Regions from separate parts of the Erwinia tasmaniensis Et1/99 genome, predicted to be linked through region 1. Evidence: predicted binding sites of a transcription regulator. Region 1 holds the regulator's gene; the other holds the start of a gene.

Region 1 (7,784 bases):
CCTTCTTTTTCTTTGGTCGCTCCGCGCAGCTCTTTGGCGTAGGTTCCGACCTCCATCACGTGCTCGTAACCGATATAGATCGGCACCAGGGTGATAGGGCGATTGCCGCCGCGCAGCATCGCCTGAATGGTCATCGACAGGGTGCCGGTTTTCGGCTCCAGCAGGCGGCCGGTACGTGAACGCCCACCTTCAACAAAGTATTCAACAGAATAACCACGGGTGAACAGCTCGCCGAGATATTCCCGGAACACCGTCGAATAGAGTTTGTTACCCTTAAAAGTGCGGCGAATAAAGAACGCGCCGAGGCGACGGAAGATCGGCCCGGCAGGCCAAAAGTTCAGGTTAATCCCGGCGGCAATATGCGGCGGTACCAGGCCCTGATGATAGAGCACGTAAGAGAGCAGCAGGTAATCCATGTGACTGCGGTGACAGGGCACGTAAACAATTTCGTGACCGTCCTGTGCCAGCTGACGCACGCGCTCACCGCCGTTAACGTTGATCCCCTGGTAGAGTTTGCTCCAGGTCCAACCCATGATGCGATCGGTCAGGCGAATCGCTTCGTAAGAGAAATCGGCAGCGACTTCCTCCATCAGCTCAATCGCATTCTGCTGCGCTTTTTCGTGGGAAATTTTCTTGCTGCGCGCCTCGTCCTCTACCGCTTTCGCGATGGCCTTCGACTGTAACAGCTTATTGAACAGATCCTGACGTACCGGCAGACGCGGCCCGACCGCCGCCAGGCGCTGACGGGCAAAGTGCATGCGCGCCACGCGAGCCAGCTTCTGGGCAATAGTTTTGTCGGTGCCGTGTTCTGTTGCCATGTGGCGTAGCGACACCATTGGTGAAAAACGCACGAAGCTGTCACGACCTAACCACAGCACGGCAAAGAATTTTTGGATGCCGTTCAGCACGCGCAGATGCGGCTGCTCGTCGCCCTGAACTTCGCGGCCTGGAGCACGTCCAAACATGACCGAGACCGGCACCATCTGGACATCAAGATCCGGATTGTTGCGGTGCAGATCCAGGTAGTCATGGAACAGCTTAACCGACTCCAGATTCGGAACAAAATAGGGAAACACGCGTGGGCCATCATGGATAAAGACGTGACGTGGCAACAGATTGCCGTCGATCTCCAGCGGTTCCAGCGGATCGGGCAGGTCCTGTTTGCGGCACTGCTCGCGCAGCGCAAGAAGATCGGCCTTTGAATCATAAGGCAGTACATACATAATAGGGCGCGACGTATCAAGCCCAAGTTCAGCAACCGGTTCTGCCGGAATTGCTTTACTTTTTACCAGTAATTTAACCGGTAAATTCAATAAGTTATAATATAAATTACGCCAACCTGACATAGATAATATGAAGCCTCTTGTTAGCAAAGCGATGCAAGCATACCAGAAAGCATCTGCGGAATCTGTGATGTTACGAAACCCGCTACACCCCGCCATTGACATTAAACTTTTTAAGGGACTTCGCCATTATGGCAAATAATGCCACCGGATTGACGCGAATTATCAAGGCCGCTGGATATTCGTGGAAAGGTTTGCGCGCCGCATGGCGACATGAAGCGGCCTTTCGTCAGGAAACCGTAGCGGTGACGATCGCCATTTTTATTGCCGCTTTGCTTGATGTTGACGCGGTGACTCGCGTACTGCTGATTGGTACTGTAGTGATGGTTATCATCGTCGAAATTCTGAACAGCGCCATCGAAGCGGTTGTTGACCGTATTGGCAGCGAAATTCATCCCCTTGCTGGACGGGCAAAAGATATGGGTTCTGCCGCCGTGTTGTTGAGCATTCTGCTGGCGGTATTTGTCTGGATCATGCTGCTGGTGCCCCATTCGTGATGAGGGACTCATAAATTACAACAACCTGAATTTCGTCCAACTTTAGGTTTTCAATATAGAAATACCTGTATATACTCACAGTCGACTGTATAAACAACCAGGGGGCGGGATGAAAGCACTAACGGCAAGGCAGCAGCAGGTTTATGACCTGATTCGCGACCACATTAATCAAACCGGTATGCCCCCAACACGGGCAGAGATTGCCGCGCAGCTCGGTTTCCGTTCCCCGAATGCGGCTGAAGAGCACCTTAAGGCGCTGGCGCGTAAAGGCGTGATTGAGATTGTGTCCGGTGCATCACGCGGCATTCGCCTGATGATGGAAGACGAGAGTGGGCTTCCGTTAATCGGCCGCGTAGCGGCAGGTGAGCCGCTGCTTGCAGAACAACATATCGAAGGACACTACCAGGTCGATCCCGGTTTGTTTAAGCCCGGCGCGGATTTTCTGCTGCGCGTTAGCGGTATGTCAATGAAAAACATCGGTATTATGGATGGAGACCTGCTGGCGGTGCACAAAACAGAAGATGTGCGTAACGGTCAGGTTGTCGTCGCGCGTATTGATGATGAAGTCACGGTTAAGCGACTAAAAAAGAATGGCAATATGGTAGAGTTACTGCCGGAAAATCCTGATTTTCAGCCAATCGTCGTCGACCTGCGTCAGCAGACCCTGACCATTGAGGGGCTTGCAGTCGGCGTTATCCGTAACGGCAACTGGCTGTAAATATCGATACGAACGAATAATGCGCGTTGCGCCCGCAGCGCGTGCTCACTGAATACGCAAAACGGGCCCAATAGATTTCGCGTTGCGGCAAGGCCCTGCTCAACATATCCATCCCAGCTGCCGTTATGATGCTATGACAAGGCCGGTGACGTAGTGATGTAACGGAAGCCGGTTAGTCCTATTGACACATTTCATTACTTAAGCTGAATTCTGTCTATTTTATTGATTTTCATTTCTTTTTCCCGCTACTTTCCCCGCCGCCGAGTATGTTTACTATCGCAACGCTATTCCTCTACTACAATTATCTCTGTGTCAGGTTTTTTCCCAGATAATTATCTACCTAAAAGCCGAAAGATGAAGTTAACAAGCTGTTTAACCCCGAGTAGAGGATACATTTTATGAATAAACACGAAGCCGGCGGTAACTGGAAGCAGTTTAAAGGTAAAGTTAAAGAGCAATGGGGCAAACTGACCGATGACGACCTGACGGTCGTTGAAGGTAAGCGCGATCAGCTAGTGGGCAAGATTCAGGAACGTTATGGCTATGAAAAGGATCGGGCCGAGAAAGAGCTAAGCGACTGGGAATCCGGTCACGACCACCGCTGGTAACCAGCGGCTGTTAACGCGCAAAAAGCTCCCGATTGCGGCACAAGGAGAGTGCCTCCAGCTCGCGTCTTAGTCTGTCAGACTTCGCCTATCGTCCGCGTTTTTTCGTCTGCACGCTGTGATCGTGATGGCAGGCACCCTGATGCGTGCAGGTTTCAATTTCTTCGCACGGCCGGCAAAAACCATGCGCTTCAATCACGCTGTGGCCCAGGGTAAAACCTGATTTGAGGGCCAGCGATTTCAGAATATCTTCCACCCCCTCTGCAGGTTGTTCCGTGACCTGACCACAACGATCGCATATTAGCATCGCCGACGTATGGGAAGGCTGCTCGAAGTGATGGCAGACCACGTAACTGTTGGTCGACTCTACGCGATGTATAAAGCCCTGCTCCAGCAGGAAGTCCAGGGCGCGATAGACGGTGGGAGGCTTCGCCTGAGGCTCGGAAACGCGCAATAAATCCAGCAAATCGTAAGCGCTGATCGCCCCGTTATGTTGGCTCATCAGACGCAGAACCTCGAGACGCTGGGGCGTCAGGCGCACGCTGCGTTGTTGACAAATAATTTCCGCCTGCGTCAGAATTTTTTCAGCGCTGGTCATATTTCTAGTTCCTCATCAGGCCAGAATCAGGATGTTATTTTATCACACCTGTCATAAAACGCCGAGTTTGCTATTCATCAGGGCCAAACTGATCCGTTTTGCAATACGGTCAACCCGAAAATGTTTTCCGGCAGATCGCGGTTTAATCAACTGAATTTAATGATGTTATGTGATTTTTCTTAGTGCTATTTTAAGTTGTGTCATTGATTTAATATGCCAAAACGTATTTACATACCCTGATTATCTTGATATTTCTTGACACAGGGTCTGGAAATGATTGGCACTAAAAAGGTTACCTGGAGCTTAACGGTAAGCTTTATAGCAGATTATTAAAAAGAACAATGAACTAATCAGCCCACTCATATTCACTTAATTCACAGCAATGAATTGTCGCCTTTATGTCCATTATCACGGCTTAAAAGCCTTGTGCATATTTGGCATACGCGTTTTCATTTCTAAAGTGGGTTAAGATAAGATGATCAACAAATTCAATAAATTATTTTGGTTTTCACCACCAGTAGTGTTACCTGCTCTCTTATTTGTTTCGCCGGGCGCGATGGCGGCCGGTCACTATTATGATGCCCGCAATGATGCAATGGGTGGAACTGGCGTGGCTTCTTCTACCTATGGTTCTGCGGTGTTGGCTAACCCGGCGCTCATGACCAAATCACAACCGCAGGACGAAATCAGTATTATTCTGCCTGCGGTTGGCGCGCAGATAAGTGATAAAGACAAACTGGTTGATAAGGTCGACGACATTGCGGATACCGTCGATCGTTACAAAAGCATGCTGGATAACTTCACCTTTGCAGATATTCCTCGTCTGCGCGCCGCCAGCGGCGACCTCGCTAACCGGCTGCGTGATATCCGTGGCGATAAGGCCTGGGGCCAGGCCGGTGCTGCGCTCGCGGTTACGGTTCCCAACGACAGGCTGCCGTTTGCCTTTGTGACTAAAGCCTATGGCACCGCCTATGGCACCAGCAATATTAGCCAGCACGATATCGACCTGCTACAGGGCATTGCCAACGCGACGGCATTTCCCTCTTTCCAGGATAAGCTGACTTCCACCGGGCTGGGGCGCGCCGCAATCGTTTATGATTTTGGTATCGCGATGGCACATGAGTTCGATATTGGCGGCCATCCGTTTTCATTTGGCGTGACGCCGAAGCTACAAAAAACCACGTTGTACAATTACAGCGCTTCGGTTTATAGCTATAAAAGATCGGATCTGACCAACGACAAATATAAAAACACCCATACCGATTTTAACCTCGATCTTGGCGCAGCGACCGATCTGGGTGACAACTGGACGTTGGGCCTGAGTGGACAGAACCTGATTGCGCACAACCTTGATACCAAAGAGGTCAACGGCTATCGGGATACTTACCAGATCCGTCCACTGGTGACCTCCGGTGTTTCCTTCCATACTGAACGTCTAACTACCGCTCTGGATATTGACTTGACGCCCACTAAACGTTTCAAAATCCAGCAGGACAGCCAGTATGCCGGTATTGGTGCCGAGTACCGCCTGCTGGAATGGTTACAGCTACGCGGCGGTTACCGCGCTGATATGAAGTCAAATGACACCAACGTGTTTACCGGCGGCGTCGGGATTTCACCGTATAAGAAAGTGCATCTTGACCTGGCAGGAATGGTAGGAAAAGACAAGACCTGGGGAGCGGTCGCCCAGCTGAACTTCACTTTCTAACGAGCGTTGTGACCGGGAGGGGGAAGCTCCTTCCGGCGCTATATCCGCGCTTCCCGCCGTGTTATCATTGAGCGCAATATCGTCATACCTCTTCTGATTACAGAGTTAGCGCATTTGATAACCGAAAAATTACCCGCATACCGCTTCTCCATTGCCCCGATGCTCGACTGGACCGACCGCCACTGTCGCTACTTCCATCGTCAGTTAACGCGGCAAACGTTGCTTTATACCGAAATGGTGACCACCGGGGCCATTATTCACGGCAAAGGTGATTATCTGGCATTTAGTCGCGAAGAACAGCCCGTTGCTCTCCAGCTGGGTGGCAGCGATCCGGCTGCGTTGGCGCAGTGTGCCAAACTGGCGGAGCAGCGTGGCTATCAGGAAATCAACCTCAACGTTGGCTGCCCGTCAGACCGCGTCCAGAACGGCCGCTTCGGCGCTTGTCTGATGGGTGAAGCACGGCTGGTGGCGGATGGCATAAAAGCGATGCGCGATGTGACGTCGTTACCGGTGACGGTGAAAACCCGCATTGGTATTGATGACCAGGACAGCTACGCGTTTCTCTGTGACTTTATCCGCACGGTGTCGGAGCAGGGCGGCTGTGAGATGTTTATTATCCACGCCCGAAAAGCCTGGCTTTCCGGTCTCAGCCCGAAAGAGAACCGTGAGATACCGCCGCTGGACTACCCGCGCGTGTACCAGCTGAAGCGCGATTTCCCGCATCTGACCCTGTCCCTTAATGGTGGCGTGAAGACCCTGGAGGAAGCAAAGGTCCACTTACAGCATCTGGACGGCGTGATGATGGGGCGTGAGGCCTACCAAAATCCGGGCCTGCTGGCACAGGTCGATCGCGAACTGTTTGGCTGTACGCTACCAGATACCGATCCGGTGGCGGTGGTGCGCTCGATGTATCCTTACATTGAGCGTGAACTGGCTAAGGGGACGTATCTTGGTCATGTTACCCGACATATGCTCGGCCTGTTCCAGGGGGTTCCCGGTGCGCGCCAGTGGCGTCGCTATCTCAGTGAAAACGCTCATAAAGCCGGTGCGGGGGTTGAGGTCGTGGAAAAGGCCCTGTCTCTGGTGGCGGATAAAGTGACTGCCGAAGGCTGATATCGTCAAAAGCTGACCATATAGTAATGAAACTCACCAGGTTTATGGCATATCTGGTGATCCCTTCCCTTATTAATCAACACGTTAAAATCCCACATAACTGGCACGCTTCTTGTAATAACTCTTACAGAGTCTTTTTATGGAGCGTAGGGTTATGTCAGAGATCTTATTTGTCGTTGGCTTCTTTATCATGCTGTTGATGACCGGCATTTCGCTGCTGGGCATTATTGCGGCGCTGCTGGTGGCCACGCTGGTGATGTTTATCGGCGGTTTCTTTGCGATTGTTATTAAATTGTTGCCATGGCTTGCGATGGCGGTAGCGGCCGTCTGGCTTTATCGCACTTTTTGCAAGCCGCATACGCAAGGTAAAAAAGGGTTATATTGATGATATCAAGGCGTTGCTCGCATTTTCTTTGGCGTTATGCGGCCCTGATCACATCATGACAAATTGCTGGCGCGATTTCGTTCCCAGAACATTTTGTTTACTTCTAAATTCTGGCAGGATGTTTTCGCTGAATCAAAACGTATTCATAGCCACTGTCCCTACAATCAGTGTAAAAAAAGAAAAAAACATCAGGGCTTCCGAACGGAGGCCCTGATGTTTTCTGGCTTATGGGATCAGCAGACTGGAACCCTGGGTGCCGCGGCCTTCCAGCATCTGGTGTGCCCGCTGCGCTTCCGCCAGCGCAAACTTCTGCGCAGCGGGGACGTCGACCTTAATTGCTCCACTGGCTATCAGCGAGAACAGTTCATTGCTGGCCTGCGTCAGCGCCTCACGCGTGGTGATATAGCCGTTCAACGACGGGCGGGTGACGTACAGCGATCCTTTCTGATTCAGTATGCCGAGGTTGACGCCGGTCACCGGGCCGGACGAGTTGCCGAAGCTGACCATCAACCCGCGCCGTTGCAGACAGTCAAGCGAGGCTTCCCAGGTGTCTTTTCCTACCGAGTCGTACACGACGCGCAGCTTTTTGCCCTGGGTCAGCGCACTGACGCGCTCGGCAATATTCTCTTCGCGGTAGTTGATGGTGGCCCAGGCCCCTGCGTTTTCAGCCTGGCGGGCTTTTTCCACCGAGCCCACCGTGCCAATCAGATGCGCGCCGAGCGCCTTTGCCCACTGGCAGGCGATCAGGCCAACGCCACCGGCAGCGGCGTGAAACAGGAATATCTCATCCGGCTTCACGACATAGGTCTGACGCAGC
Region 2 (7,784 bases), 1.8 Mb from region 1:
GCGCTGCTGCTGATACCCAGCGCCAGACATACTAATGCCAATTTTTTCATCTTGATCTGTACCTCAAACGATATGGCTCAATTCTGAGAGATTATTCATTGTTGCTGCCCGTCTATCGGCTTGAACCGGTCCAGGCCGCCCACGAGCAACAGCACCGCGGCGGCCAGGAACAGGAGGCCGAAAACGCTGAAGAAATGACGCAAACCGCCGCAATGCTCCTTGATGCGATGCGGCGGTTTGCTGCCTGAGGGCGAAAGAATACTCCGCTTAAAAAGCAGTGTCGAGGTAACCAGACGCTCTCATCGTCAGCACACTTGCTAATCCGAGCCCAGTGCATTATTTTCTGCGACAAACTACGGGAGAACACCATGACCTGCAATCTGGCCACGCTGCCACAGGAAGAAAAAGACAAGATTAACGTCGATCTGGCCGCCGCCGGGGTGGCTTTCAAAGAGCGTTACAATATGCCTGTTGTTGCCGAAATCGTCGAACGCGAACAGCCGGAGGCGCTCCGTGACTGGTTTCGCCAGCGCCTGATGCACTATCGCCAGGCTTCGCTGTCGCTGTCGCGATTGCCGTACGAACCTAAGCAAAAATAGCCGCGTCTGTCGGGCTCGTTATCCACCGGAAAGATCGCGCCGGAGGGTTTGGCACATCTTTGCCGTATGAGTTGCGGATGAACATTGGCAAGCGGTGGCCTTTTCGTTAACCTGCACAGCAAATTTATCATCGGGAGAAGCAATGTTAAGGGTTATAGACACGGAAACCTGCGGCCTGCAGGGCGGGATCGTCGAAGTGGCTTCGGTAGATGTGATTAACGGACAGATTGCCAATCCGATGAGCGATCTTATCTCACCCGACCGTCCCATCAGCCGTCAGGCAATGGACGTGCATAAAATTACCGAAGCGATGGTGCGAGGGAAGCCGACCATCGAACAGGCCATTGGTCGTTATCACGGCAGCCCTTACTACGTGGCACATAACGCCAGTTTCGACCGCCGCATGTTGCCCGAAATGAACGGGGAGTGGATTTGTACCATGACCTTAGCTCGCCGCCTGTGGCCCGGGCTGAAATACGGCAACGAGGCGCTACGTCAGGCTTTACGACTGGACGTCTCGCCCCCGCCCGAGCTTCATGCCCACCGTGCCCTGTACGACTGCTACGTTACCGCTGCGCTGCTGGTGCGTATAATGACATTTAGCGGCTGGGACGCCGCCGAAATGCTGCGGCGGATGCAGGTCAAAGGTTCCACCAACAGTTTCCCCTTTGGCAAGTATCGTGGTCAAAAAGTTGACGACGTTGCGAAAAAAGATCCGGGCTATTTACAGTGGATGCTGAAAAAAATCCCGGATTTAAAGCCTGACCTGCGCAGCGCGATAGAGCGGGCGCTAAGCGAATCCGATTAAGCCGCCGTCGGACGCCCCAGCAGCCCCGTCGACAGCGCAATCAGAAAGGCGTATTCCATCACTAAGCCTTCATAAGCCTTGAAGCGACCGGATTTACCGCCGTGACCAGAGTCCATATCGGTGTGCAGCAGCAGCAAATGGTCTCCGGTCTTGAGCTCGCGCAGCTTCGCCACCCATTTTGCCGGCTCCCAGTACTGTACCTGGGAATCATGTAGCCCGGCTGTGACCAGCAGGTGCGGATAGGACTGCGCCACCACGTTGTCGTACGGGCTGTAACGACGGATGTAGCCATAATAGTGTTCTTCCGCTGGATTTCCCCATTCGTCATATTCTCCGGTGGTAAGGGGTATGGACTCGTCCAGCATGGTGGTGAGCACATCCACAAAAGGCACCTGCGCCACGACCCCGTGGAAGCGGTCAGGCACCATATTGATCACGGCCCCCATCAGCAGCCCACCGGCGCTACCGCCCATTGCATAAACTTTTTGTGCGTCGCCGTATTTTCTCGCCACCAGTTCATCGGTGATATCAATGAAATCATGGAAACTGTTCATCTTGTTCAACAGACGGCCGTCGTCGTACCACTGCTGTCCCATTTCTCCGCCACCACGAATATGGGTCAGAGCATAAACAAACCCACGGTCAAGCAGGCTGAGGCGGCTGGCGCTGAAGTCGGCATCCATACTGCTGCCGTAAGAGCCGTACCCGTAAACCAGCAGAGGGTTGCTTCCCGGCTGATAGCAGTCAAGGCGATACACCAGAGATACCGGCACTTCAACACCGTCACGCATGGTCAGCCAGTGGCGCTCACTGCGGTAAAGAGATGCGTCGAAGCCCTTCACCTCAGTCTGTTTCAAGATCTGCCGCTCGCCGCTGTCAAGGTCCAGTTCATACAGCGTGTCGGGAGTGGTCATTGACGAATAGCCATAGCGTAGCTTACTGCTTTCCGGGCTGGGGTTATAACCTATCCAGGTGACATAAGCCGGGTCGTCAAAGGCAATGGCGCGGCTTTGGCCGTTCTGCCGGTGGATCTGGCGCAGCCTGGTCAATCCGCCCTGGCGCTCTTCAACCACCAGCCAGTCGCGGAACAGGGAAAACCCTTCCAGCACGATGTCGTCACGTGTCGGGATCACCGTCTGCCACTGCTGTTCATCGGCCTCTGCGCTGCGGTACAAAGCGAAGTTTTTCCCGTCGCGATTGGAGCGAATATAGAAATGGCCCTGATAGTGATCGACGCTGTACTCATGATCTTTACGACGTGCGCAAAACGGCTGTGGCTGTGCATTGGGCTGTTGCGCATCCAGCAGCATAATCTCCGTGGTTGTGCTGCTTCCCAGCACGATGGCAACAAACTGTTCGGAGGTGGTTTTATCGAGGCCGACATAAAACGCATCGTCCTGCTCTTCATAAACCAGCTGGTCCTGCTGTTGTGGTGTGCCGAGCGTATGCCGCCAGACCTGGTATGGCAGCAGCGTCTGAGTATCCTTCAACACGTAATAGAGCGTCCGCGAATCGCCCGCCCACGCCATGCCCGAAGATACGCCTTCAAGCACCTCCGGATACCACTCGCCGCTGTCTAAATTACGCAGACGAATGGCGTATACCCTGCGTGACAAAAAGTCTTCTGCCACCGCCATCGTCTGATTATCCGGACTGATGGCCACGCCGCCGAGCGTGTAAAATTCGCTATCAGAGGCGCGCTGGTTGCCATCCAGCAAGGTATCCCAGACGTCCGGCGTACTGGTCTCCGCCGGCTGACGGGTATAAAGGGTATATTCGTTGCCCTCTTCATAGCGGCTCAGATAGCGGTAGTCGTTTTTCACGTAGGGAACCGACTGGTCACGCGCGGGGATACGCTCGATCATTTCTTTCAACAGCTGCGCCTGAAGCGCCTGTTGTGGTTCAAGCTGCTGCTGACAAAAATCGTTTTCAGCACGTAAATGCGCCAGCACACCGGGATCTTCACGCCGATCGTCACGCAGCCAGTAATAATCATCGGTGCGCGTTTCACCGTGCAAGCTCATCACATGAGGTATTTTATTTGCTTTTGGTGGAGTCATTTCAGGTTCGCAGTTGATGTGTGAATACATAAGGTTGGCATCAAGCCAGCTGATTGCCAAGAAAATCTGATGAGGATCCGCCGAAATCGCGGGTGAAGGATCGGTGGGCGCTGGCGATATCGCCCACCCTTTCCGTCAGACGGTTAGCTTTTGCTTTTCACTGCGGATATCCCGTTCGATCGATTCGCGTACATCCTGCGGGATCTTCAACGCATCACCCAGCGCCTGTAGATAGCTACGTTCCATGAAGTGATCCACGTCAATCACCAGGTTACTTAGAAAATAGACTTCCAGCGCCTCTTCCTCGTTTTTGACATCCGCGGCAAGCCTGTGCGGATCCAGCGGCTGGGCTATGGCACGCTGAACCAGCTGTTCAGCCTGCGTGCCCAGCCCGGATTGAAGGATATGCTCATCAATTGCGCGGCGTTCGTCATGATCAATATGCCCGTCGCTTTTAGCGGCAAACACCAGCGCCTCAATCAGACGTTCAGCACGGCGATCTACCGGGGTGCTTTGCTCACCAAACTGCGGGCTTTGCTGATGGGTTTCCCTGACGCGCTGCTTGTATTTGTTCCATAATACGCTGCCCGCCACGGCGCCTCCGCCGATGATCAGCGCATTTGTGCCGTATTTGGCCAGCAGTTTGCGCGATGATTTGCTGGCGACCAAAAGCCCTGCGAGTCCTCCCAATGCGCCCGGCGCCAGCATTTTGCTTAACCCTTCACCGCCGGAAGTGGATTTTCCCGATTGGCCTAACAGGGTCTGGATTTGTTGGAACCAGCTGCTCATAGAACGTTCTCCGTTTGCTCAAAACACCACAATAAGGTACGCCACGTCAGGAAATGTCAAAGGGTGAAAAGGCGCTAAAATTTTCAGCCCATCGGCTTGAACCCTCTTCAGGGCCGTTTGCGCAGCACGTTATTGGCTTCTACATTGAAGGCAGGCAGAACAAATAAGGAAAACGGCAATGTCTCTTTCGGACAACCCATTATTTATCAATACCATTCTACTGGGCGGCAGTAGCGAACAGAAATTGCAGGCGGCCGCCGCGGCAGGTTTTCAGCAGGTGGAGCTGTGGCAGCAGGATGTGGAGGCCGCCCCCGGCGGCGCGGCCAGCCTTGCTCATCTCTGTTCACGGCTGACGCTGGCGCTGACGGATTATCAGGTGTTGATGGATTTTGATGGTGCGCCGGACGACCAGCGCGAGAATAAACGTGATCAGGCGCTGGAGATGATCTCAACGGCACGGCAGCTGGGAGCCACAACATTGCTGGTTCCCGCATCAACCCATCCCCTGTGTTGCCAAGAGAGAATAGAAGAGGATTTACGCTGGCTGGTACAGCAGGCGGCGCAGCATAATCTGCGCATAGCCTATGAGGCGATGGCATGGAGCCAGCATATTAATGACACTGCCGCCGCATGGCGGCTGATAAAACGCATTGATGCGCCAAACCTGGGGTTGGTGGTTGACGCGTTTCATATTTTCGTTCGGCAAAGAACGCTGGCAGACCTGAAAGGCATCCCGGCAGAAAAGATATTTTTAGTTCAGCTCTCGGACCTGGACTTCCAGCCGCAAGAGCAACAGCTGAAAGACGTAGCCCGTCATGAGCGCCTGCTGCCGGGAGAAGGCAATTACCCGCTGGAGGCGCTGTTACACCATCTGGAGGATATTGCATACCGGGGGCCAATAGGGCTTGAAGTGTTTAACGATCGGCGACATGGGGCCGATCCTTATCTCACGGCGAAAGCCGCCATGGCCGCACTACGCAAAATGATGTAGCAAAGCGCCGGGAATTTAGCCCGCTACCGCCCGCAGCTTGCTCTCGGCCGCGTCGGCGTTTTCCCCGCTGGCATTTTCTTCAGGCAGCCTGCCGGTGCGCAGGACCTGCTGTAAAGTGTCCTTATTTTCCGCCATAAACAGCCCCAGCGCCTCGTTCTGCTGCTCATCCATTGCCAGCGGGCTGGTAGCCAGCCAGCCGGAAAGCACTTCGGCCATATCGAGCATTTTATCAAAGGCGTCCGCCTCTTTTTTGCTGGCAAATGTCATTTTTTCTTCACCTTTTCTGACGACAACGTATTTGATTTCAACAGCCATGATGATGCCTCTTTTACCTGTGTTTTTATACAGTATAGCAGCGATGCCTTTTTGCCTCAACCCCGGTATTGCAGGTGAATACGCAAACGTTTTCGTTTATAATGCGCCGGATTTTTTTCAATCTATTCAGGTAGCGATTATGACAACTGTTGGAACCGCTCTGCGTCCGAATGCGACGCGCGTCATGCTGTTAGGATCGGGTGAACTGGGCAAAGAAGTTGCGCTGGAGTGCCAGCGTTTAGGCGTCGAGGTGATTGCAGTAGATCGCTACGCCGATGCCCCCGCTATGCAGGTTGCTCATCGCAGTCATGTTATTGATATGCTGGACGGTGCGGCCCTGGCAGCGCTGATAGCCGATGAGAAGCCGGACTTCGTTGTACCCGAAATTGAAGCCATCGCCACTGATATGCTGGTTGAACTGGAGAAGCAGGGCCAGCATGTGGTTCCCACCGCCCGCGCAGCCAAGCTGACCATGGATCGTGAAGGCATTCGTCGCCTTGCGGCAGAAGAGTTATGGGTGCCTACGTCCGACTACCGATTCGCCGACGGCTATGACGCATTCCAGGCGGCCGCAGAAGCTATTGGCTTCCCGTGCATCGTCAAGCCGGTCATGAGCTCTTCCGGCAAAGGCCAGAGCTTTATTCGTGAAGCCTCACAGCTGATGGCAGCCTGGGAATATGCTCAACAGGGTGGCCGTGCGGGCGCTGGCCGTGTGATTGTTGAAGGCGTAGTGAAATTTGATTTCGAAATAACCCTGCTCACCATCAGCGCGGTGGACGGCATTCATTTCTGTGCGCCTATCGGCCATCGCCAGGAGGATGGAGATTATCGCGAATCCTGGCAGCCACAGCACATGAGCGAGCTGGCCCTGCAACGTGCCCGCCAGGTCGCTGAAAAGGTGGTGACGGCTCTCGGCGGCCACGGGCTGTTTGGCGTAGAGCTGTTTGTCTGTGGTGATGAGGTGGTGTTCAGCGAAGTCTCACCGCGACCACACGATACCGGCATGGTCACCCTGATTTCACAGGACGTTTCTGAGTTTGCGCTGCATGTGCGTGCTTTCCTCGGCCTGCCGGTTGGCGCTATCCGTCAGTATGGCCCGGCGGCATCCGCTGTGATCCTGCCAGAGCTGGACAGTGATAACGTGCAGTATGCCAACCTCTCGGCGGCCGTGGGAGCGGGTCTTCAGCTTCGTCTGTTTGGTAAACCACACATTCAGGGCAAGCGGCGTTTAGGCGTGGCGCTGGCAACCGGCCTTGATATTGACGAGGCGGTGCAGCGTGCCGTCTCGGCTGCCAACGGCGTCAAAGTGTCTGGCTAATCGCCCAGAACACTCAGGGGCGGATCACATTCGTCCCTGAACTACCCCATCTTCGGCCATTTCTCGCGTTTGTCGCTTATCGTTCCAGTCCGGATTGATACGCTGAAGTTATTGATTTTAAATCAAAAAAAAGCCCACCGAAGCGGGCTGTGTTATACGGCGATCCTACTCGAATTCATTCCATGAACGGCCGTCACGGGTGATCATCGCGACTGAGGCTACCGGCCCCCAGGTCCCCGCCTGATAAGGCTTCGGCGCTTCTTTGTCAGCAGACCAGGCGTCCATGATAGAGTCAACCCACTTCCAGGCCTCTTCAACCTCATCACGGCGGACAAACAGGGCCTGAATACCGCGCATGCTTTCCAGCAGCAGGCGCTCGTAGGCATCGGCCAAATGAGACTGGTTAAAGGTCTCGGAGAAGCTCAGATCCAGTTTGGTTGTTTGCAGGTTGTGTTTATGATCCAGCCCCGGCACCTTGTTGAGGATCTGGATATCCACGCCTTCATCCGGCTGCAGACGAATGGTCAATTTGTTTTGCGGCAGCTCCTGCCAGCTATCTTTGAACAGGTTGAGCGCCGGATTTTTGAAATACACCACGACTTCTGAACATTTAGACGGCAAACGCTTGCCGGTGCGCAGATAGAACGGTACGCCTGCCCAACGCCAGTCGTCGATATCAACCCGAATAGAAACGAAGGTCTCGGTACTGCTCGATTTGTCTGCGCCCTCTTCTTCCAGATAGCCAGGGACTTTTTTCCCCTGCACAAAACCAGAGGTGTACTGGCCGCGCACGGTTTTTTCACGCACGTTGGTATGGTCGATGCGGCGCAGGGAACGCAGCACTTTAACCTTTTCATCACGGATACGATCTGCGGACAGGTCTGCCGGAGGCGACATCGCAATC

What was found. The regulator LexA, encoded in region 1, represses DNA repair genes until DNA is damaged. The targets are predictions, from matches to a motif close to TNCTGTATGTACATACAGNA.
Region 2: the regulator LexA is predicted to act here: its motif matches at 5,578-5,597, upstream of ETA_RS08630 (YebG family protein).

The regions. Positions count from the first base shown of each region.
Region 1 is NC_010694.1:3,473,023-3,480,806, reverse strand. Features, by position in the region: gene plsB (glycerol-3-phosphate 1-O-acyltransferase PlsB) at 1-1,346, opposite strand, end outside; gene ETA_RS16710 (diacylglycerol kinase) at 1,475-1,840, shown strand; gene lexA (transcriptional repressor LexA) at 1,950-2,558, shown strand; gene ETA_RS16700 (CsbD family protein) at 2,957-3,166, shown strand; gene zur (zinc uptake transcriptional repressor Zur) at 3,252-3,761, opposite strand; gene ETA_RS16690 (conjugal transfer protein TraF) at 4,237-5,469, shown strand; gene dusA (tRNA dihydrouridine(20/20a) synthase DusA) at 5,587-6,582, shown strand; gene pspG (envelope stress response protein PspG) at 6,737-6,967, shown strand; gene ETA_RS16675 (quinone oxidoreductase) at 7,193-7,784, opposite strand, start outside.
Region 2 is NC_010694.1:1,706,015-1,713,798, reverse strand. Features, by position in the region: gene ETA_RS08660 (YebY family protein) at 1-50, opposite strand, end outside; gene ETA_RS08655 (DNA polymerase III subunit theta) at 369-599, shown strand; gene exoX (exodeoxyribonuclease X) at 742-1,407, shown strand; gene ETA_RS08645 (S9 family peptidase) at 1,404-3,467, opposite strand; gene ETA_RS08640 (tellurite resistance TerB family protein) at 3,603-4,256, opposite strand; gene ETA_RS08635 (sugar phosphate isomerase/epimerase family protein) at 4,435-5,247, shown strand; gene ETA_RS08630 (YebG family protein) at 5,263-5,562, opposite strand; gene purT (formate-dependent phosphoribosylglycinamide formyltransferase) at 5,702-6,880, shown strand; gene zwf (glucose-6-phosphate dehydrogenase) at 7,046-7,784, opposite strand, start outside.